DNA from 3 places in the Rhizobium sp. Nf11,1 genome. Region 1 is predicted to be linked to each of the others. Evidence: riboswitches for the same ligand, from Rfam matches in the RefSeq annotation. Region 1 holds a riboswitch; each other region holds the start of a gene.
The links. A riboswitch is a leader RNA that binds a small molecule or an ion and turns the genes downstream of it on or off. The one in region 1 is predicted to bind cobalamin.
Positions count from the first base shown of each region.

Region 1 (7,429 bases):
GCCGCCGGTCGGCGCCTCCCAGTCGAGCATCTCACCGGCGACGAAGGTGCCGGGCAGCGCCTTCAGCATGAAGTCTTCGTTGATGCTGGTCCAGCGGATGCCACCTGCAGAGGAGATCGCCTCGGCAATCGGCTTTGTATCGAGAACCGGTACCGGCAGAGCCTTGATCACGCCGGCGAGACGTTCGGGATCGGCTCGGTCGCGGTCCGGCGCGAGTTCGCGCAGCAATGCCGCCTTGACGCCTTCAAGCCCGGCACCCTTGCGCAGGCGGTTTGAAAAGCTCGACCTGGTGTCCTGCCGCGTCAAATCGCGCGCCAGCCTTTCGATCGTCCGGCCCGGGGCGAGGTCGAGCGTCAGGGCAGCGCTGCCGTGGTGCAGCAGCCGGTCGCGGAGGCTGGCCGCATGGGCGTAGACCAAGCTGCCTTCGATGCCGCTGCCGGTGATGACGAACTCGCCGGGAAAGGTGCCGGCTTCGGATGTGGCGGTGACCGACTTGACGGGCTCGCCGGCGAAACGCGCGCTGAAGCCGGCGCTCCAGTCGACGACGAAGCCACAATTGGCGGGCCGGAAAGCAGCGATCTCGACGCCCCTCTGGGCCAACCAGGGCAGCCAGGCGGCATCCGAGCCAAGGCGCGGCCAACTTGCGCCGCCAAGCGCCAGCAGGGCGGCGTCGCAATGGACGATGCTACGCCCTTCCGGCGTTTCGAAAACGTAACCGTCTTCGACAAGGCCGGTCCAGCGATGGCGGGTGCGCAACGCAACACCCCGCTCTTCAAGCCGCTTGAGCCAGGCACGCAGCAAAGGAGAAGCCTTCATCACCTTGGGGAAAACCCGGCCGGACGAGCCGACGAAAGTTTCCGTCCCGAGCCCTGCGGCCCAATCCCTGATATCACCGGGAGTAAAGGCGTCGAGAGCGGGACGTAGACGGGCTGAAGCCGTTCCGAAGCGCGTAACGAAACGGGCATAATCCTCGGAATGGGTGATGTTGAGGCCCGACTTGCCGGCCAGCAGGAACTTGCGGGCGAAGGTCGGCATCGCGTCGTAGATCGCCACAGCATGGCCGGAGAGCGAAAGCAGCTCGGCAGCCGCAAGACCCGTGGGGCCGCCACCGATGATCGCAATCCGTTTCTGGCTCATGATGTCTTCGCCCGATTCCTTCCGGCGCAGTTTTGGCGCGGTCGCCGCTCACCTGCAAGGGTGCAGGTCGTCAATGGTGAGAATGCATGCATTGACCATGGTCGGCGAGAATCTCTATGACCCGGCACTGGTCGACGCGGCCGTGGCCGCAGCCCTCCACCATCATTTCCAGCTCGGCCTTCAAAGCCATCAGGCTGCGGATGCGCTGCTCAACCTCAAGGAGGCGAGCCTTGGCGATGGCGTCGGCCGAGGCGCAGGACTGGTTCGGATCATCCTGCAGCGTCAGCAGCGTGCGGATTGCCTCGATCTCGAAACCGAGCTCGCGCGCGTGGCGGATGAAAGCGAGGCGGCTGATGTCGGCAGGTTCGAAGGATCGCTGGTTGCCTTCGCTGCGGCTCGGGGCCGCAAGCAGGCCGATGCTCTCGTAATAGCGCACCGTCGGCACCTTGACGCCGCTCCGGCGTGCGGCTTCGCCGATGGTGATCTTTTTCATGATTTTCCTCTTGCACCTCTAGTCGCTAGAGGATGTAGGAGAAATGCTTCTATTTGGCAAGGAAGCGGATCATGGCGGAGACGAGCGAGACACGGTACCGGGTCGGCGGCATGGATTGCGCCGCCTGCGCGACCAAGATCGACGCGGCGGTCAGACGGGTGGCAGGCGTTGCTGATGTTTCCGTGTCGGTGATGGCGGGCACGATGACCGTCCGGCATGACGGCAGTGACCTCAAGGCGATCGAGAAGAAGGTGACGGGGCTTGGTTATTCCGTCTCGCCCTTTGCCGGAAGCGCAGCCCCTATACCTGAACGCCGCTTGCATCGTCATGACCATCATCATGATCACGGCGATCACGCAGACCACCACCACGCCGGTCATGATCACAGTCATGAAGGCCATGGTCACGACCACGCCCGTGGCGAAAAGGAAATCGAAGGCCTGCATGGGCACGGCTACATGCCGATGACCGGCCCCTGGTGGAAGAGCAGGAAAGGGCGGTTGACCATACTTTCCGGTGCAGCGCTCGTTACCGCTTATACTATCGGCCATCTCGTGCCGGCAGTCGCGTCCTATGCCTTTATCGTCGCCATGCTGGTCGGTCTGGTGCCGATCGCCCGGCGCGCTGTCATGGCGGCCCTCTCCGGCACTCCTTTCTCGATCGAGATGCTGATGACGATCGCCGCCGTCGGCGCCGTCATCATCAACGCGGGAGAGGAAGCGGCAACCGTCGTCTTCCTGTTCCTCGTCGGCGAGTTGCTCGAAGGGGTGGCCGCGGGCAAGGCGCGTGAAAGCATCCAGTCTCTAACGGCCCTGGTGCCGAAAACCGCACTGCTCGAAGACAATGGGCAGATGCGCGAGGTGCCGGCGGAAAGCCTTGCCGTGGGGGCGATCATCATGGTTCGTCCCGGCGACCGCATCTCGGCCGACGGCATCATCGTTTCAGGCGAGAGCGTGATCGACGAGGCGTCGGTGACGGGCGAGAGTACGCCGGTGCGCAAGGGCGTCGACGCCGTCGTTTATGCCGGTACGGTGAATGGCGATGCGGTGCTCCGGGTTCGTGTCACGGCGGCCGCAGCCGACAATACCATCGCCCGTGTCGTCAAGCTGGTGGAGGAGGCGCAGGAATCCAAGGCGCCGACGGAACGCTTCATCGATCGGTTCTCGCGCTATTATACGCCCGGTGTTGTCGTGGTCGCCGCACTCGTCGCGGTCGTTCCGCCGCTTTTCTTCGGCGGTTTGTGGCACGAATGGATCTACAAGAGTCTTGCCATCCTTTTGATCGGTTGCCCTTGCGCACTGGTGATCTCGACGCCAGCGGCGATCGCCGCTTCGCTGTCGGCAGGTGCGCGGCGCGGGCTCTTGATGAAGGGCGGCGCGGTCCTGGAAACGCTCGGCAAGGTGACGATGGTCGCCTTCGACAAGACAGGCACGCTGACCGAAGGCAAGCCCAAGGTGACCGACATCGTCTCCTTCGGATTGAGCGACGCGCAGCTCTTGTCGCGTGCGGCCGTGCTGGAGCGGGGGTCAAGCCATCCGTTGGCACTCGCCATCCTCAACCGCGCCAAGGCCGATGGTGTTCCGGTGCCGCCGGCTTTTGAACTCGAGGCGCTGCCGGGCAAGGGCGTCCGTGGCAAAGTCGGGGGCGAGACGCTGGATCTGCTGTCGCCGTCCGCTGCCCGCGAGCGCGGCGCGCTCAGCGCCGAACAGAGTGCACGCATCACTGACCTGAACGACGAGGGCAAGAGCGTGTCGGTGCTGCTTGTCAACGGCGCTGCGGCCGGTCTGATCGCCATGCGTGACGAGCCGCGTGAGGACGCGGTGGCCGGGCTCTCGGCGCTCAAATCGGCCGGCGTCAAGGCGATGATGCTGACTGGGGACAACAAGCGGACGGCAGCGGCCGTTGCCGGCATGCTCGGCATCGACTGGCGCGGAGAGATGATGCCCGAGGACAAGCAGCGGGTCGTCGGTGAACTGAAGCTCGAGGGTTTCACCGTCGCCAAGGTCGGCGACGGTATCAACGACGCGCCGGCGCTCGCCGCCGCCGACATCGGTATCGCCATGGGCGGCGGCACCGATGTGGCGCTGGAGACGGCCGATGCCGCCGTGCTGCACGGGCGCGTTGGCGACGTGGCGCGAATGATCGCGCTTTCGCAGCGGACGATGCGCAATATCCTCGAGAATATCACCATTGCACTCGGGCTGAAGGCTGTCTTCCTGGTGAGCACGATCATCGGGATCACCGGGCTCTGGCCGGCGATTCTCGCCGATACCGGAGCCACCGTGCTGGTTACGATCAACGCGCTCAGGCTGCTCCGCGTAGAGGAATAAATCCTTTCCTCTTCGGAGCGCCGATTAGGGCCGATCCGGAATCGAAAACCGCAGAGCCGGCTACAGGCCGGCTCTCGTCGTTCAGGCCTTCTCCACAGTTCGTTTTGTTTAAGCCTTCATTATCCATGTTTTTCACAGGAACGCAGTGATTTCAAACCTGCCGTAACGCAACGCACAAACCATCCGTTGACGTGAATTTCGATTCGCGTACTATATCTAGTGTTCAAGGTTCCTTCGATTCGTGAGGATCGCGGGCTAAGACGGGAATATGGTGCGTCTCGCCATGAGGGTGGGGCAAGGCCGGAGCTGCCCCCGCAACTGTGAGCGGAGAGCAACTGTCCGATTTCGGGTCACTGGGGCATGATGCCTCGGGAAGGCTGGGCAGGTGCTTCGACCCGTGAGCCAGGAGACCTGCCTTGAATGAAACGTCCACGGGCGGGGTGTCCGGAAGGTCGCGTGCATGCAGCGGAATGATCCGCGCTGTTGCGCTGCCCCGAACGACCGCATGAGCACTTCGGGGTTTGAAGTCATGTCGAGAGCATCAAGGCCGGCGCCCGCGCACATCCTGCGAGGGACCAAGTCAGGCGTTTAAAGCGCCAACCTTGCCAGATCACTATCAAGCATTTCCCCGGACGCCGCATGGCGCCCGATCCCAGTCCTGCGTCCTGAATTCATTGACTTCACGAGGAACATGATGAGCGTTACCGTTTACAGCAAGCCGGCCTGTGTCCAATGCACGGCCACTTACCGCGCCCTCGATCGCCTGGGCGTGGATTATGAGATCGTCGATATTTCCGAGGATGCCGAAGCGCTCGATCGCGTGCGTGGCATGGGCTACATGCAGGTTCCGGTCGTCGTTGCCGGCGAGCAGCATTGGGCGGGCTTCCGCCCCGACATGATCAGCGCGCTCTCCTGACCGGAGAAAAGGAGTGGGGCTGATCGTCTATTATTCCAGCCGATCCGGGAACACCCATCGTTTCGTCGAGAAGCTGGGATTGCGCGCGGCGCGCATTCCCCTCGGCGCTGAGGCCATCCACATTCGCGAACCCTATGTGCTGATCTCGCCTACCTATTGCGGAAACGGCGGTAAAGGGGCCGTGCCCAAGCGGGTGATCCGCTTCCTCAACGAGGCGGAAAACCGCTCCAACATCCGCGGCGTGATTGCTGCGGGCAACAGCAATTTCGGCGAGACCTATGGGCTCGCCGGCGATGTCATCTCGAAGAAGTGCCGGGTGCCGTACCTCTACAGGTTCGAGCTCCTGGGAACTGCCGAGGATATCTCCAATGTCAAAGACGGGATGGGACGATTTTGGACACGGGAACAAATCTGACGCGGGACGCGGGCGCAAAACCGCTGAAAGCGGCCGAAACACTCGACTATCATGCACTGAACGCGATGCTCAACCTCTACGACGACGAGGGAAAGATCCAGCTCGACAAGGATCGCGTGGCGGCCAAGCAATATTTCCTGCAGCATGTGAACCAGAACACCGTGTTCTTTCACAATCTTCGGGAAAAGCTCGATTACCTCGTCACGGAGGGCTATTACGAGCAGGAGGTTCTCGACCAGTATTCCTTCAATTTCGTCCGCGACCTGTTCGATCAGGCCTATGCCAAGAAATTCCGGTTTCCTACCTTCCTCGGGGCTTTCAAATATTACACCAGCTATACGCTGAAGACCTTCGACGGAAAGCGCTATCTCGAGCGCTACGAAGACCGCATCTGCATGGTGGCGCTGGCTTTGGCGCGCGGCGATGAGGCCCTTGCTCGCGACATAGTCGACGAGATCATTTCCGGCCGCTTCCAGCCGGCAACGCCCACCTTCCTCAATGCCGGCAAGAAGCAGCGCGGCGAACTCGTTTCCTGTTTCCTGCTGCGCGTCGAGGACAACATGGAATCGATCGGCCGGTCGATCAATTCGGCGCTGCAGTTGTCGAAACGCGGCGGCGGCGTGGCCCTGTCGCTGACCAATATCCGCGAGGCGGGCGCGCCGATCAAGCAGATCGAAAACCAGTCCTCCGGCATCATCCCCGTCATGAAGCTCCTGGAAGACAGCTTCTCCTATGCCAATCAGCTCGGTGCGCGGCAGGGGGCGGGTGCGGTTTATCTGAACGCCCATCATCCCGATATCATGCGCTTTCTCGACACCAAGCGTGAAAACGCCGATGAGAAAATCCGCATCAAGACGCTGTCGCTCGGCGTTGTCGTGCCCGACATCACCTTCGAACTCGCCAAGAACAATGAGGACATGTACCTGTTCTCGCCCTACGACGTGGAACGGGTCTACGGCGTGCCTTTCACCGAGATTTCGGTGACGGAGAAGTACCGGGAAATGGTGGCGGACGCCCGCATCTCGAAGAAGAAGATCAAGGCGCGCGAATTCTTCCAGGTCATCGCCGAAATCCAGTTCGAAAGCGGCTACCCTTACATCATGTTCGAGGACACGGTGAACCGCTCGAACCCGATTGCCGGGCGCATCTCCATGAGCAACCTCTGCTCGGAGATACTGCAGGTGAGCGAGGCGAGCGACTATCATGACGACCTTTCCTACAAGCATCTCGGCAGGGATATTTCCTGCAATCTCGGCTCGCTGAACATTGCTGCGGCGATGGATTCGACCGACTTCGGCAAGACGATCGAGACCTCGATCCGGGCGCTGACAGCGGTGTCCGATATGAGCAATATCTCCTCGGTTCCTTCGATCGAGAAAGGCAATGACGAGAGCCATGCGATCGGCCTCGGGCAGATGAACCTGCACGGATACCTCGCCCGCGAACGCATCTTCTATGGCTCTGAGGAAGGCGTCGATTTCACCAACATCTATTTCTATGCGGTGACCTATCACACGCTGCGTGCCTCCAATCGTCTGGCGGTCGAGCGTGGTGTGAGCTTCAAGGGGTTCGAGAATTCGAAATACGCTTCAGGTGACTATTTCGACAAATATACCGAGCAGGAATGGAAGCCGGCCACCGAAAAGGTGCAGGCGTTGTTCGACAAATCGGGCATCCATATTCCGACACAGCAAGACTGGGTGGCGCTGAAAAAGGCGGTGATGGCCTCAGGCCTCTATAACCAGAACCTGCAGGCGGTGCCGCCGACGGGCTCGATCTCCTATATCAACCACTCGACTTCCTCGATCCATCCGATCGTCTCGAAGATCGAGATCCGCAAGGAAGGAAAGATCGGCCGCGTCTATTATCCGGCGCCGTTCATGACCAATGACAATCTCGACTACTATCAGGACGCCTACGAGATCGGGCCGGAGAAGATCATCGACACCTATGCGGCAGCAACCCAGCATGTCGACCAAGGCCTGTCGCTGACCCTGTTCTTCCGTGATACGGCGACGACGCGCGACATCAATAGGGCGCAGATTTACGCCTGGAAGAAGGGCATCAAGACGATCTACTACATCCGCCTTCGCCAGATGGCACTTTCGGGTACGGAAGTGCAGGGGTGTGTGTCGTGT
Region 1 is NZ_JBOBHU010000038.1:7,437-14,865, forward strand. It holds gene ACQ7C1_RS30550 (TIGR03862 family flavoprotein) at 1-1,137, opposite strand, end outside; gene ACQ7C1_RS30555 (MerR family transcriptional regulator) at 1,208-1,630, opposite strand; gene ACQ7C1_RS30560 (heavy metal translocating P-type ATPase) at 1,702-3,960, shown strand; cobalamin riboswitch at 4,170-4,393, shown strand; gene nrdH (glutaredoxin-like protein NrdH) at 4,655-4,876, shown strand; gene nrdI (class Ib ribonucleoside-diphosphate reductase assembly flavoprotein NrdI) at 4,890-5,291, shown strand; gene nrdE (class 1b ribonucleoside-diphosphate reductase subunit alpha) at 5,270-7,429, shown strand, end outside.

Region 2 (7,429 bases), on a different contig from region 1:
TCGCGCCTCAGGGCGAGGTGCGTTGAAGAATGCCGTCGAATGGGCCATTTGAGAGTGCCGGAGTCCGATGGCCGATGTCTGAGAAACCTCCCTCGAGGCGCGCAGGCCGACGGTCGCGTCGCAAAGGGTGCGGCGGAATGCTGCAGTCCTGGTCGCATCGCTTTTGCGCTCAAGGGTAGTGTCGATATGCGAATTGGACTAATGTATGGTTGTTGACCCTCAAGCGGAGGCTTGGAAAATTACAGATCATATTCAGTGGCTTATTGAGCAGGGAATCACGAGCGAGCATATTGGCGATCTCGTCGCCGGCCTGTGCGACCGGCTAATCGCGGAAGGGTTTCCGATCTGGCGGGCAAGCATCCGCATGCCGTCGCTTCATCCGATGTACCGCGGCATAGCGGCCAATTTCGTCAGGGGTGGCGTCACGACCATCGAAATGGCCGGACATGGCAGCGCAGCGGATCGCGTCTTCGAGGAGACGCCGATATTCTACCTTTTGAATCGCGGCGAGAAAACCGGTCGGTGGAATCTGGCGAAGGGCGAGGGTCTCCAGTATGCCGAGCTTTCCGAATTTGCGCTTGCCGGTGGCACGGATCACGTGATCAATCTTTTCGAGTTCCCGAAGGAGGTCGCGCTGCGCGGGCTCGGTTTTTCCCTGACCAGCGATGCACCAGGCGGATTCTCCGACAATCAGCTGGCCATCGTCGATAAACTGTTCCCGGCACTGGGACTTGCGGCCTACCGCGTGGCGGTTTCGAAGACCGCGACCGATATCCTTGCCGTCTATACCGGCGCCAGGACCAGCGCCCGCATCCTTGCCGGCGAAACCCGCAGGGGAATGGGCGGATCCATCGATGCGGCTATCCTGCTTGCCGACCTCCGCAACTTTACGGCGCTGACCGAGGTCTATCAGCCGGGGGAGATCGTCGGCTTTCTCAACGAGCATTTCGAGCTGATCGACCGGCATGTCGAGGAAAATTCCGGCGAGATCCTTAAGTTCATGGGCGATAGCGTACTGGCGATCTTTCCGACGGATGCCGAGGATCCGCAAAAGGCCTGCATGGCCGCATTGGCGTCGGCCCAGAACCTGCTGCGGGCAAACGAAGAGCTCAATCGTGAGCGGACGCGCAACGGCGGTCCGCATATCGGCATCGATGTCGTGCTGCATCTCGGCGAGGTTTTTTACGGAAATGTCGGTGCTCACGGCAGGCTCGACTTCACGGTGATCGGCAGGGCCGTCAACGAGGCCTCGCGGCTTGAAAAGCTTTGCGGAACGCTTGAGCAGCACCTGCTGCTGTCGGAAAGCTTCGCGGCGACCTGTGCCGTGCCCTGTGATCATCTCGGCTCGTTCGAACTGCGCGGCGTTTCGAAGAGAGCCGACGTCTTCCGGCTTGCCGGCGCCGCCTCATAGAGCGCCGTGCGTCCTTTCGGGACGCTCTAATGCTATAAATCTACGCATCGGCCGATGCGCTAGTGTCCGCTCAGATTTCGCCAGACACCTCGCGGCGGCGGCGGTCGAGTTCTTCACTGTAGCGGCGCAGCGTATGGCTTTCGCTGAGTTGTCCGACCACTTTGCGCTCGATCAGATTGTTGACGACGGCGAGCGCTTCGCTTTCGCTTTTGTCGAAGATCGCCGCCGCCTGTTTGGCATTCATCTGCGGCTGCAGGAAATCATTGCGATAGCGGACGAAATCGGCAAGCGTCTGGCCCTCGTCCTGAGCGTCGGTCGGGTTAGCGTAGATCTCCGGGACTAGTACGAGGCCAGCATATTTGTCGTTCTCGTCGACGAGAATGACGCGCTGGGTCGAGCCGATCGGGAAGGCCTTCTTGAAGTCGTCCAGCGAGATATCGGCCCTTGCCGTCTTCACGTCGGCGCGCATCAGCTTGTTCACGGTGAGATTGCGGATCCAGCCGACGTCGTGGGCGCTGCGGATGCTCTCGCCGCGCAGATGGAAGCGCCATGTGGCGAAGGAGTAGCCGAAGGTCGAGCGCACGACGAGCGAGGAGGTGATGACGGCCGCAAGAACCAGTGCCGTGATCGGGAAATCGCCGGTGATTTCGAGCGCCAGAAAGGTCATCGTCAGCGGCCCGCCAATGACGGCGACGGCCAGGGAACTCATCCCGACCACAGCATAAATGACCGGCGTCAATGTCGCATCGGCAAAATAGGGGCCGCAATAAGCAAAGAGCTTGCCCAGCAGGGCGCCCATGAACAGCGAGGCGAAGAACAGACCACCCCTGAAGCCGGAGCCGATCGAGATTGCCGAAGCCAGCGATTTCAGAAGAAAGAGACCGATCAGCGCCGGGATCGCCACGTCGCGGGACAAGTTGAGATGCAGCGCCCCGTGGCCGGCCGAAAGCACCTGCGGCGAGATCATCGCGAGAAGCCCGACGATGATGCCGCCGAGCGCCGGGCGAAAGGGCGGAGCGATCGAGCTTTTGCGCGCCACCTCCTCGATGAAGGCCACGCCCTGCATGAGGAGAATGCCAACGCCGGCGCAGAAGACGCCGAGCAGCAGCGCCGGGACATAATCGGCCGGCACGACCGAGCCGAAGCTGCCGATATCGATGGTGAAATCGCCCTCGGCAAGCAACCTTGCGATGAGGGTCGAAACGAGGGCGGAGACCACAACCGGGGTTAACGATACGATGGTGTAGGTGCCGATGATCAGCTCGAAAGCGTAGAAGGCGCCCGTCAGCGGCGCGTTGAACGCGGCGGCAATGGCGCCGGCCGCACCGCAGCCGACAAGGATGCGCAGGTCCGAACGGCGCAGCTGCAGCTTCAGGCCGAATTTCGAGGCGAGGCCGGCGGCAAGCTGGGTGTAGCCGGCCTCCAGGCCGACCGAGGCGCCGAAGCCGTTGGAGATCAGATTCTGTACGGCAACGATGATGCTGTCGGTTAGCGACAGGCGGCCGCCATGCAGCGCATTGGCCTCGATCGGGTCGACCATCGGTTTCTTGCGCCGCTTGGCGAGCACCAGGAGCAGCAGGCCGAGCAGGGCGCCGCCGATGACCGGGGCGGCGAGCAGCAGCATCTTGTCTTCGATGACCGAGGCGCTCAACCTTTCACTGTCGGCGATGCCGAACACCTGCTGGTGCAGCTCGTTGGAGACATAGCTCATGCAGGTCACGGCAAGTCCCGAGGCGATGCCGACGATGGCGCCCGCCAGCGAGAGGCCGACTTCGCTGCGGCGAGTGAGGGCGCGCAACCGCCCCGGATCGAGGAAAACTCGCAGCGCACGCAGGCGGCGCCGATCCAATTTCATAAGCATGGCTAGACAACTAGGCGGGGAGAGGCCCGGTCAAGGGCGATGGCGCAACCGGCTTGCAGCGCAATTGCGGCGAAAAGCCGGCGGGCCGGTCAAATATTTATTACGTAAATTACTGATAAAAGACGATATTTCCGGTAGAGTCAGTGGTATTGGCGTGACCTTTCGCCCCCTCGCGCTAGAGGAGGGCTGCGAAGGTCGATTGACTTCAGCCCCCGGCTTGCCTAACCATCCCTCAACGGATGGTCGCTTGACCATCCTGACATAACGGATGGTTCCGGATCGGCGTTGCGCCCTTCCGGATGAAAAGGGAATGTGACGGGGCGGACCCAAGCCGGGCGCCCTTATCACAGCCGACCCCGCGACTGTAGAGCGGTCAGGGTCTTCCATCCGGCATCGAGCCCTTCCGGCCGGCAGCCCGCAATCGTGCAGGCGAGCAGGATGGGCGACATGTCGGAAAAGCCACTGGACATGCATGGTGATCAACCGGGGTCGGACGCCTCTATTTCTACGAATCGTCCACCTTTTCACCGATGCAGCCGGGAAGGCGAGGCGGATCCGCTGGCACGATGCGGGGCGACCGGTTTCCGGTCCGCCCCGATCGCGGCCGATACCCGCGAGCCAGGAGACCTGCCATGCGCGCCGGGCGACGAGCCCAATCCTGGGCCAGAGGTCCACTGCCAGCACGGAGGTTGTTTTGGCTGAACGATTGAATTCAGCGCTGCCTTCGGTGGCGCGATGCAGTGGCGGCGGTGCGGTGCTTTCGGCCGCCTGTGTCGAGTATGCGGTACCCCCCTCTGTCCTGCCCGACTGCCGGGGTCGAGCCGCGGGTCTCGACCCGTCCTCCGGACCCTCCACAAGGGGGGAGACCGGCAAGAAGCGAGACCTTCGCCCTACATCGGTTGTTTGGGAAGACCCGTGCCGCGATTCAATCTCCCCCCTTGTGGGGGAGATGTCCGGCAGGACAGAGGGGGGTGTCGCACCCTCAGCCGTCAAGGAATACCCACCCGAAACAAGCCTCGATTATGCCTTCTCTCCCAGGAGCGGCCGAGCATGACCGCTACCCTCATCCTCGGCGGCGCCCGCTCCGGCAAATCCCGTTTCGCCGAAAATATCGTCATTTCCACCGGCCTCGAGCGGCATTACATCGCGACCGGCCGCGCCTGGGACGACGAGATGCAGGCGCGTATCGACCAGCACCAGGACGATCGCGGTCCTTCCTGGACGACGCATGAGGAGCCGCTTGATCTCGTCGGCAAGCTTGCAGCTATCGACAGTGAGGGCAGGGCGATCCTGGTCGATTGCCTGACGCTGTGGCTCACCAATTTGATGATGGAGGGGCGCGATATCGCGGTTCAGGCTGCTGCGCTTGCCGGCTGGCTGCCGCAGGCGAAGGCGCGGCTCGTCATCGTTTCCAACGAAGTCGGCCTCGGCATCGTGCCTGACAATCGCATGGCGCGGGAATTTCGCGATCATGCCGGGCGGCTGCATCAAATGATCGCGACGAAGGCCGCCGAAGTCTATTTCATCGCGGCCGGTCTGCCGCTGAAAATGAAGGGTTGAAGTTCCATGAAACAGCAGAAAATCCCCGCAACCGTCATCACCGGCTTTCTCGGCGCCGGCAAGACGACGATGATCCGCAACCTGCTGACCAATGCCGGCGGCAGGAAGATCGCGCTCATCATCAACGAGTTCGGCGATCTCGGCGTCGACGGCGATGTGCTGAAGGGCTGCGGCGCGGAGAACTGCACCGAGGACGACATCATCGAACTCACGAACGGCTGCATCTGCTGCACCGTGGCCGACGATTTCATTCCGACCATGACCAAACTTCTGGAGCGCGACCAGCGCCCCGACCATATCGTCATCGAGACCTCGGGTCTTGCCCTGCCGCAGCCGCTCGTCGCCGCCTTCAACTGGCCCGATATCCGCAGCGAAGTCACCGTCGACGGCGTTGTCACCGTGGTCGACAGCGCTGCGGTTGCCGCAGGCCGTTTTGCGGATGATCATGATGCCGTCGATGCGCGCCGCGCCGAGGATGAATCGCTCGATCATGAAAGCCCGATCGAGGAGCTCTTCGAAGATCAGCTGACCTGCGCCGACCTGATCGTGCTCAACAAGACCGACCTGATCGACAGCGATGGCCTTGGACGCGTCAAGAGCGAGGTTGCCTCGCGCATCGCCCGCAAACCCGTGATGATCGAGGCCAGGAATGGCGCGGTGCCGGCAAGCGTGCTGCTCGGCCTAGGCATCGGCACGGAAGACGATATCGGCAACCGCAAATCCCATCACGAGCTGGAGCATGAAGAGGGCGAGCCGCATGATCACGACGAATTCGACAGTTTCGTCGTCGAACTCGGCGCCATCTCCGATACGGCAGGTTTCGTCGAGAGGCTGAAGGCCATCATCGCCGCGCATGACGTACTGCGCCTCAAAGGCTTCATCGACGTTTCCGGCAAGCCGATGCGCCTGCAGCTGCAGGCCGTCGGTGCCCGCATCGATCAGTATTTCGACCGCGCCTGGGCGCCTGATGAAGCGCGCAGCACCCGCCTCGTCGTCATCGGCCTGCATGAGATGGATCAGGACGCGGTGCGCAAGGCGATCGAAGCGCTCGCTTAGGGATAGTCGATGCATCTGCTTCTGGCCCAGCAAGGATCGATCAGCGACGGCGAAGAGGCGATCGACCTCGGGCAGACGCCTGGCGATATCTTGTTCCTCTCGGCCGCCGACACCGAGCTTGCAGCGATCGCCGCGGCGTATGCCGGCGGAGTGGCGGGCTATTCGCTGAGGCTTGCAAGCCTGATGAGCCTGAAGCATCCGATGTCGGTCGATACCTATGTCGAGCGGACGGCGCAGCATGCGAGGCTGATCATCGTGCGGGCGTTGGGCGGGGCGAGCTATTTCCACTATGCGCTGGAGGCGCTGCATGCGGTTGCTGCGCGGAATGGCGCGCTGATTGCAGTGCTGCCGGGGGATGCCAAGCCAGATGCCGGACTGACGCCGTTTTCCAATGTGGCGTTGGAGGATCTCAATGCGCTGTGGGGCTATCTGATCGAGGGCGGCGACGCCAATGCGCGGGGCTTTCTTGCCTATGCAGCGGCGATGCTTTCGGGGGAGGAGAAGCCGACGCCGGCCGCGCCGCTGATGAAGGCGGGGATCTGGTGGCCGGGGAGAGGGCTGGTTGGGATTGAGGGATGGAAGAGGCTTGTTTCAAGCGCGTCTTCCTTGGCTGTCGAAGTCGTGACACCCCCCTCTGTCCTGCCGGACATCTCCCCCACAAGGGGGGAGATCGGCAAGGGGCGAGATTATCGCCCTACATCGGTTGTTTGGGGAGAGACCTTCCACGATTCGATCTCCCCCCTTGTGGGGGAGATGTCCGGCAGGACAGAGGGGGGTACCGCGTACTCGACGGCAGACCAGAGCACCGCATATTCGACGGAGAAGGTGGAAATCGAACCCACCATTCGTCCTATCATCGCCATAGCCTTCTACCGCGCCCTCGTGCAGAGCGGCGAAACCCGCCCCGTCGAAACCCTGATCGAAGCCCTGCGGTCGCGGGGTCTTCGCCCGTTGCCAGTCTTCGCCTACAGCCTCAAGGACCCGATCTCCAAAGGCATCCTCGAATCCATCTTCGCCGACCTCAAACCCGACGTCGTCATCAACACGACGGGCTTCGCCGTCTCCGCCCCTGGGGCCGATCGCGAACCGACGGTGCTGGAGGCCAATGACGCCATCGTTCTGCAGGCGATCTTTTCGGCCTCGTCGCGGGAAGCCTGGACGGCCTCATCGCAAGGATTGTCCGCCCGCGATCTCGGCATGAACGTCGCGCTGCCGGAGGTGGACGGCCGCGTCCTGTCGCGCGCCGTCTCCTTCAAATCTGCCGCCCGCTACGATGCTGCGGTTGAGGCCAATATCGTTTCCAGCGAGCCGGATGTGGGGCGCATGGCCTATGTGGCTGCGCTTGCCGCCAACTGGGCGCGGCTGCGGCAGCGGCCGGTTTTGGAGCGGCGTGTTGCGCTCGTCATGGCGAATTATCCGAACCGCGATGGACGGCTCGGCAATGGCGTCGGTCTCGATACGCCTGCCGGCACCGTCGAGGTGATGCGGGCGATGGCGGAGGCCGGTTATCCCGTTGCCGATATTCCCGCCGATGGAGATGC
Region 2 is NZ_JBOBHU010000010.1:170,256-177,684, reverse strand. It holds gene ACQ7C1_RS16950 (adenylate/guanylate cyclase domain-containing protein) at 206-1,411, shown strand; gene ACQ7C1_RS16945 (chloride channel protein) at 1,482-3,272, opposite strand; cobalamin riboswitch at 3,525-3,921, shown strand; gene cobU (bifunctional adenosylcobinamide kinase/adenosylcobinamide-phosphate guanylyltransferase) at 4,323-4,832, shown strand; gene cobW (cobalamin biosynthesis protein CobW) at 4,839-5,888, shown strand; gene cobN (cobaltochelatase subunit CobN) at 5,898-7,429, shown strand, end outside.
Region 2: linked by a shared signal. The riboswitch ahead of cobU (bifunctional adenosylcobinamide kinase/adenosylcobinamide-phosphate guanylyltransferase) and the one ahead of nrdH (glutaredoxin-like protein NrdH) in region 1 are both predicted to bind cobalamin.

Region 3 (7,429 bases), on a different contig from region 1:
CCCGGACGACGCCGTGAAACGCCGAAATCTGTCTCTTGCTCTTGTGCTTGCGCTGGCATCACCGGCCGCAGCACAGACCAGCGCTATTTGCAACGACTTGCGCGGTCGCCTTGCCGACCTGCCACGATCGATCGGTAGCAATAATGGGCCGGAAGCGCGCCAATATGCAAATGCCATGGCCGAGCAGAACCTCGAGCTGCGCAAGGTCCGCAACGATCTGCGCAATAACGGATGCACTTCCGGCAGCATGGTCGTGATTGGCAGTGACAACGCCGATTTTTGCGCCGAACTCTCTGACGCCGAAGCCCGGATGATCGACAATATCCGTTATCTCCAGGAGCGCCGCGACGAGCTGCGCAACCAGGGTGACGGCACTGACGACTCGCGCCGAGAATTGACGGCGGCACTCGAACGCAACGGCTGCAACAGCGACAATTTCTATGCCCCGACCGAGCGTAGCGCAGACGACCCCGCCCCGAGTGTCGAGGAACAGGCGATGCGCACCGATACCTTCATTCCGCTCGGCGGCGGTGAAGAGACCGATCTGCGTTACGGCCTGCCGAGGGCCGAAATGTTTTCACCGATCAGCACCATCTGCGTGCGCAGCTGCGACGGTGGCTTCTTCCCGATCAGCTCAAATACCACTTCGGTGGATTTCGGCCGCGATGCCCAGACCTGCGCCAAGATGTGCCCCGGCATTGAAACCGAGCTCTTCTATCGCGACGTGACCAGCACCGACTCCTCGAACATGATCTCGGTCGCAACGGGCGCGCCCTATAGCGCCATGAAGAACGCTTTTGTCTACAAGAACCGCGCGCCTGGCGAGAAAAATTCCTGCGCCTGCAATCTCACCGCCTATTACGAGGAGATGCGCGGCAAGCAGGCCCTGAGCGAACCGCCGCAGCAGGGCTCGATCACGACGGTCCGCACTAAACCGCCGACGAAAGATACTGCGGCAGCATCAGCCCCGCCGCAGCCATCCGTTGCCGAACGTCCCTACGACCCCACGCAGAACAAGGTTCGTCAGGTCGGCCCGCAATTCCTTGCCGGCGACCAGGGCTCGATCGACCTTGCCAATCCGGCGACGCCGGGCCCGCAACCACAGCAGCAGTAATTGCTACGGGTCGTTGCGTCCCCATCCGTCGTGGAAAACGAGTTCCTCGAGCGGCAGCCGCTGCCGCCAACCTTTGACCGAAAGTTCCGGTTCGTCATAAAGACGGTCGACAAAGCCGGCGCAGAGCCAGGCGACCACCTCGATATGCTCCGGTATGCCGAGAATTGTTTTCAGGTCGCCTTCATGAAAGATGCTGACCCAGCCGATGCCGACCCCTTCGGCGCGGGCCGCGAGCCAGAGATTCTGAATGGCGCAAACGGTCGAATAGGAATCCATCCTCGGATTGTGCGTCCGTCCCAGCACCACGCTGCCGCCGCGGGTGGGATCGCAGGTTACGCATATGCCGAGCGGCGCCTCCACGATGCCTTCGAGCTTGAGGGATCGATAGGCCTGCCGCCGCTCGCCTTCGAACATCGAAGCTGCCTCTTCGTTGGCCACGGCAAAGGCGTTGCGCACGCGGGCGCGGACGGTTGCACTTTTAACGAGAATGAAATTCCATGGCTGCATGAAGCCGACCGACGGCGCATGATGGGCGGCGGTCAGGAGCCGCGCCACGACATCGTCGGGCAAGGGATCGGGCAGGAACTGGCTGCGCACGTCACGCCGCGTCATGATTGCGTGATAGACGGCTTCACGTTCGGCCATGGAAAAACCGGATGCCGCCGAAAGGGCATCCGCATAAGAGGGTCGCATCGTCAAATCCCCAACAACGCAACCGCCCGCCGTCCGCGCGGGTTGGGTCTATCTCGCCAGGCCGGTCTTCTGACTCGGCTTCATCCATCTGCCGCAGCCTTCCCGGCAAAGCCAGTGGCGTGATGAAGCGGCAGACGTCGGCCTTACAGCGTTGGGCACGTTCCGGCCTTGCACCGGATTCCCGATTCTCCCGCCTGGACGGCGGGCACCTGACGGCGCATCTATTTCAGGAAATCGGAACGGAGGCAAGCGTCGGCACGTCAGCCTTAAAGAGGCGAACCCGTGATTTCGCCTCGCAAATTTTGCGTGACAATGAGCGGCCGCGACGCTACATACGCGGAATGTCGACGACTTCAGCCTACGCCTCCTCGCGATTTTATTCGTACCGCTGCTTCCAGCGGATGCGGGTCTGTGCGTAACTGAATTCAACGCGACGACAACCCGAACAGCCGCTAGTCTACCTGGCGGCTTTTCTGTTCCGCACGGTATGACCAAACAGGAGCCATGCCGTGCCCGACACCATCGATGATCTGCGTATTCTCGAGATCACCCCGCTGACCAGACCCGCCGATGTCATCGCGGAAATCCCCCGAACCGCCGCCGTCAGCGAGACGGTGACCAGCAACCGCCACGCGATCCATAAGATTCTCGAGGGTGAAGACGACCGCCTGATCGTCGTCATCGGCCCCTGCTCCATCCACGATCCGGTTGCTGCACGCGAGTATGCCGCGCGGCTGGCCGAGCAGCGACAGCGCTTCTCCAGTGATCTGGAAATCGTCATGCGCGTCTATTTCGAAAAGCCGCGCACCACAGTCGGCTGGAAGGGCTTGATGAACGACCCGCATCTCGACGGCAGCTACCGTATCGAGGAAGGGCTGAGAATTGCCAGAAGGCTGCTGCTCGACATCAACGCGATGGGCCTTCCCGCCGGGGTCGAATTCCTCGAGACGATCACACCGCAATACATTGCCGACCTCGTCAGCTGGGGTGCGATCGGCGCGCGCACGACCGAGAGCCAAATCCATCGCCAGCTCGCCTCCGGCCTCTCCTGCCCGATCGGCTTCAAGAACGGCACCGACGGCGGCGCACGCGTCGCGCTCGACGCGATCCTGGCCGCTTCACAGCCGCATCACTTCCCGGCCGTCACCAAGGCCGGACAGGCGGCAATCGCCTCGACGAAGGGGAATGAGGACTGCCACATCATCCTGCGCGGCGGCAAGCGGCCGAATTATGAGGCGGCCGATGTCGGAGCCGTCACAGCGGAATGCCTGAAACTCGGGGTCGCCCCGCGCATCATCATCGACGCCAGCCATGCCAACAGCAGCAAGGATCCGATGAACCAGCCGGGGGTGGTCAAGGACGTCGCCGGACAGATCGCCACGGGCAAGCATCACATCAAGGGCATGATGATCGAAAGCAACCTCGTCGCCGGTCGCCAGGATCTCATCCCCGGCAAGCCGCTGGTCTACGGCCAGTCCATCACCGATGGCTGCATCGGCTGGGATATATCGGTGGAAGTACTTGAGGATCTCGCCAAGGCTGTCCGCGACCGCCGCAAGGCCGCCGTTGCCGCTTAGGCGGCCGCATTCAACGCGGCGGGCAGACCCGCCGCCCATTCAAAAATGGCTTGTGGAGTCGGCGGCATCGATGCAATCGTACGCCGTATGACTGAATATTTTAAGGACAAGAAACTTGATTGCCGCACCTGCTCGCTTGCTTTTAGCCTGTTGTATCGCGTCAACCATGGGATTCAGTGCCGAGCGCGCCAAGGCTGACACAGCTGATAGCCCAAGCGTTTTTAAATTAGGTAGCTCGCTAGATGAGGCCAGGCGCATCTCAAGCGAGCGGGGTTGGAACGTAAGGGTGCTTTCACCTGAGCTGCCCGGTCAATGGTATGTTGATGGCGCAGAAGTTAGTCTTGTCGTTTGCGATAACAACCAAATCGTCGCGGTGACGAAAACACGAGATGGAGGCGTTGATGAGTTCGCCTCGATCGTGTTCTATTCGTTCACATCCAAGTATGGTCGACCGGAGACAACCGTAGTGGCATTTCAGTCGGGACCGACCACAGTTTCAAGTATCGATTCAAAATTTCCCCCTTCCGGGGGTGAGTCTGTTTCGGTGCAACTACAAAGCATCGGAGGGCACTCAAGAGTTACTGTGCACCGCGCTTCTGAAACATTGTGTCCGGCGGAAACAGCCCCCGCTAATCAGTGACTGCATCCCGCCATCATGAACTGGCGGTGCGCCCTCTCAAGATTTCGCCGGAAAATACCGTACATAGGCGAATTCCTCGCCATCAGGAGACCAGCAGGGCACGTTGATCGTGCCCTGCCCGCCGAACAGCTCGAACAGCGTCTTCAGATTGCCGCCGTCCATGTCCATCAGCCGCAGCCGCACGTCGAGATCGCGCGGATGGTCGAAGACCGAAGGATCGTAGGACAGGATCAGCACCTTGTCGTTTTTGGGCGATGGATGGGGAAACCAGTTGCCCTGATTGTCCGACGTCACCTGCTCGAGGCCCGTACCGTCGGGGTGGATACGCCAGATCTGCATCAACCCGGTGCGACTGGAATTGAAGTAGATCCATTGTCCGTCGGCGGAATAGTCCGGTCCGTCATTGCGGCCCTCGCCATGGGTCAGCCGAGTCTCGGCGCCGCCATCAACGGAAATGGTATAGATGTCAAAGAGATCGTCGCGAATGCCGCAATAGGCCAGCTGCCGCCCGTCCGGCGACCAACCATGCCAATAGGACGGCTGGTTTTGCGTGACGAGCCGCGGCGTGCCGCCTGCGATCGGCAGGATATAGATCGCCGACTTGCCGAATTCGGTCTTGTCAGAGATAACGATCTTGGTGCCATCAGGTGAAATGCCGTGATCATTGTTGCAATTGACGGCAAAGCTCGTATCGACCTTGACCACCTCGCCGCCATCGAGCGGCAGCCGGAAGAGCAGCCCGTCACCGTTGAGCAGCAGGTAGGAACCATCAGGCGAGAAGTTCGGCGCCTCCACCAGCCTGTCCGTCTGCCAAACCTCGCGAGCCCTGCCCGTTCCGACATTGTAGATCTCGACCGAGCTGCGCATATTGCCTCCCTGATATCTCGATTGCGTCAGCGATCTCGATTTCGTCAGCGATCCCGGAATCTGTTGGTGATCGGGTAGCGTCGGTCGCGGCCGAAGTTCTTCTTCGTGATCTTAACGCCCGGCGCCGATTGCCGGCGCTTGTATTCGGCGAGATAGAGCAGGTGCTCGACTCGATGAACGGTCGCCACGTCATGGCCGCGCGCGACGATCTCCTCGACCGCCATTTCCTTCTCCACCAAGCACTCGAGAATATCGTCGAGGACGGGATAGGGCGGCAGCGAATCCTGGTCCTTCTGGTCCGGACGAAGCTCGGCCGATGGCGCCTTGTCGATGATATTCTGCGGGATCACCTCGCCCGACGGCCCGAGCGCAGTCGGCGGCACATTCTCGTTGCGCCAGCGCGCCAGCGCATAGACCTGCATCTTGTAAAGATCCTTGATGGGATTGAAGCCGCCATTCATGTCGCCATAGAGCGTGGCGTAACCAACCGACATTTCCGACTTGTTGCCCGTCGTCACCACCATCGCGCCGAATTTATTGGAAATCGCCATCAGGATGACGCCGCGCGCGCGGCTCTGCAAATTCTCCTCGGTGATTCCGCTCTCCGTTCCCTCGAAGAGGTTGGACAGCGCGCTGCTGAAGCCGGTTACTGGCTGCTCGATCGGTACGATGTCATAGCGGCAGCCGAGCGCCTTGGCACAGTCGGCTGCATCCTTCAGTGAATCTTCCGAGGTGTAACGATAGGGCAGCATCACCGTTCGCACCCGCTCCTCTCCGAGAGCATCGACCGCGATCGCTGTGCAGATCGCCGAATCGATGCCGCCGGAAAGGCCGAGAACGACGGTTTTGAAACCATTTTTGTTGACGTAGTCGCGGAAGCCGAGCAGGCAGGCACGATAATCGGCCTCCTCGCCCTCGGGAATACGCGCCATCGGTCCTTCGGCGCAGCGCCAGCCGGCTTCCCCACGTTTCCACGTCGTCACAGCAAGTGCCGTCTCGAACTGGCTCATCTGGAAGGCGAGCGATTTGTCGGCATTGAAGGCGAAGCTCGCCCCGTCGAACACGAGCTCGTCCTGCCCTCCGAGCTGGGCGGCATAGATCAGCGGCAGGCCGGTCTCGATCACCTGCTTCAGTACCACCTGGTGACGGATATCGACCTTGCCGCGATAATAGGGAGACCCGTTCGGGGACAGCAGGATCTCCGCCCCGCTTTCGGCCAGCGTCTCGCAAACGCCGAGATCACCCCAGATATCTTCGCAGATCGGAATGCCGAGCCTGATACCACGAAAATTCACCGGCCCCGGCATGGCCCCCTGCACGAAGACCCGCTTCTCGTCGAACTCGCCGTAATTCGGCAAGTCGACCTTGTCGCGCACAGCAATTACCTTGCCGCCGTCGAGTACGGCGACGGAATTATAGCGTCCGGTCTGGTCCTGCCGGGGAAAACCGATGATGACGCCCGGCCCGCCATCGGCGGTGTCGGCCGCAAGGCTTTCCACCGCCTTCCAGCAGGCACGGATGAAGGCCGGCTTCAGCACCAGATCTTCCGGCGGGTAGCCGGAGATGAAAAGCTCGGTCAACACGAGCAGATGCGCGCCCTCTCGGCCCGCATCAGCGCGTGCTTCACGTGCCTTGGCAAGATTGCCGGCGACATCGCCGACCGTCGGATTGAGCTGGCCGATAGCGATGCGGAAGATATCGGAGAGAGCGTTTTCCTGTGTCATGTCATTTGTTTAGCCTGCGGCTCCCGTTACCGCAACACGTTCGCGGCCAAAGCGTTGCATCCGGCTCACGAATTTTTTGTGAACAGGCCTGCTGGAGGCTTACGGCACCGATGCATTGCAATTTACCGGCGGAGCGGAATACTGGCGCACGAACGCGGCAGCATCCATAACGGTCATTGGAAACAGGCCATGAATAACTTTTCGAACTTCGTGCACCATCATTTCGACAAACCGGCCGACGAACTCGGCGACACGGAAAAGCGCGTGCTGGCGAAAGCGCACGAGCGCAAGATCATCTCGACCGACGTCAACGCCGCCTTTTCTGCCGAGGCCTCTTTTGGAGAACGTATCGCCGACAGCATCGCCCGTGTCGGCGGCTCATGGTCGTTCATCCTCGGCTTCCTGGCCTTCCTCGTGGTCTGGACGGCGATCAACACCATCGTTTTGGCGAGTGGCGCTTTCGATCCCTACCCCTTCGTCTTCCTGAACCTGATCCTGTCGATGCTCGCCGCCATCCAGGCGCCGATCATCATGATGTCGCAGAATCGTCAGGCCGAGCGCGACCGCTTCGAGGCGGCCAAGGACTACGAAGTCAATCTCAAGGCCGAACTCGAAGTGCTCTCCTTGCACCAGAAGATCGATATGCGCGTCCTGACGGAGCTGACGGCGCTGCGCGAAGACGTCGCTCGTCTCAGCGCCGCGCTCGCAGCCAAGACCTGATGCGGGGCATCCTCAAATCAACGGGGTGGATACCTGTCATATTGCGGCAGGCCATCCGTTATCTCGTAGAAATCACCCTTGTCGGCGCAATAAA
Region 3 is NZ_JBOBHU010000010.1:37,591-45,019, forward strand. It holds gene ACQ7C1_RS16265 (DUF2865 domain-containing protein) at 14-1,114, shown strand; gene bluB (5,6-dimethylbenzimidazole synthase) at 1,118-1,807, opposite strand; cobalamin riboswitch at 1,850-2,035, opposite strand; gene ACQ7C1_RS16275 (3-deoxy-7-phosphoheptulonate synthase) at 2,317-3,384, shown strand; gene ACQ7C1_RS16280 (TolB family protein) at 4,061-4,891, opposite strand; gene ACQ7C1_RS16285 (NAD+ synthase) at 4,936-6,615, opposite strand; gene ACQ7C1_RS16290 (DUF1003 domain-containing protein) at 6,805-7,335, shown strand; gene ACQ7C1_RS16295 (GFA family protein) at 7,353-7,429, opposite strand, start outside.
Region 3: linked by a shared signal. The riboswitch ahead of bluB (5,6-dimethylbenzimidazole synthase) and the one ahead of nrdH (glutaredoxin-like protein NrdH) in region 1 are both predicted to bind cobalamin.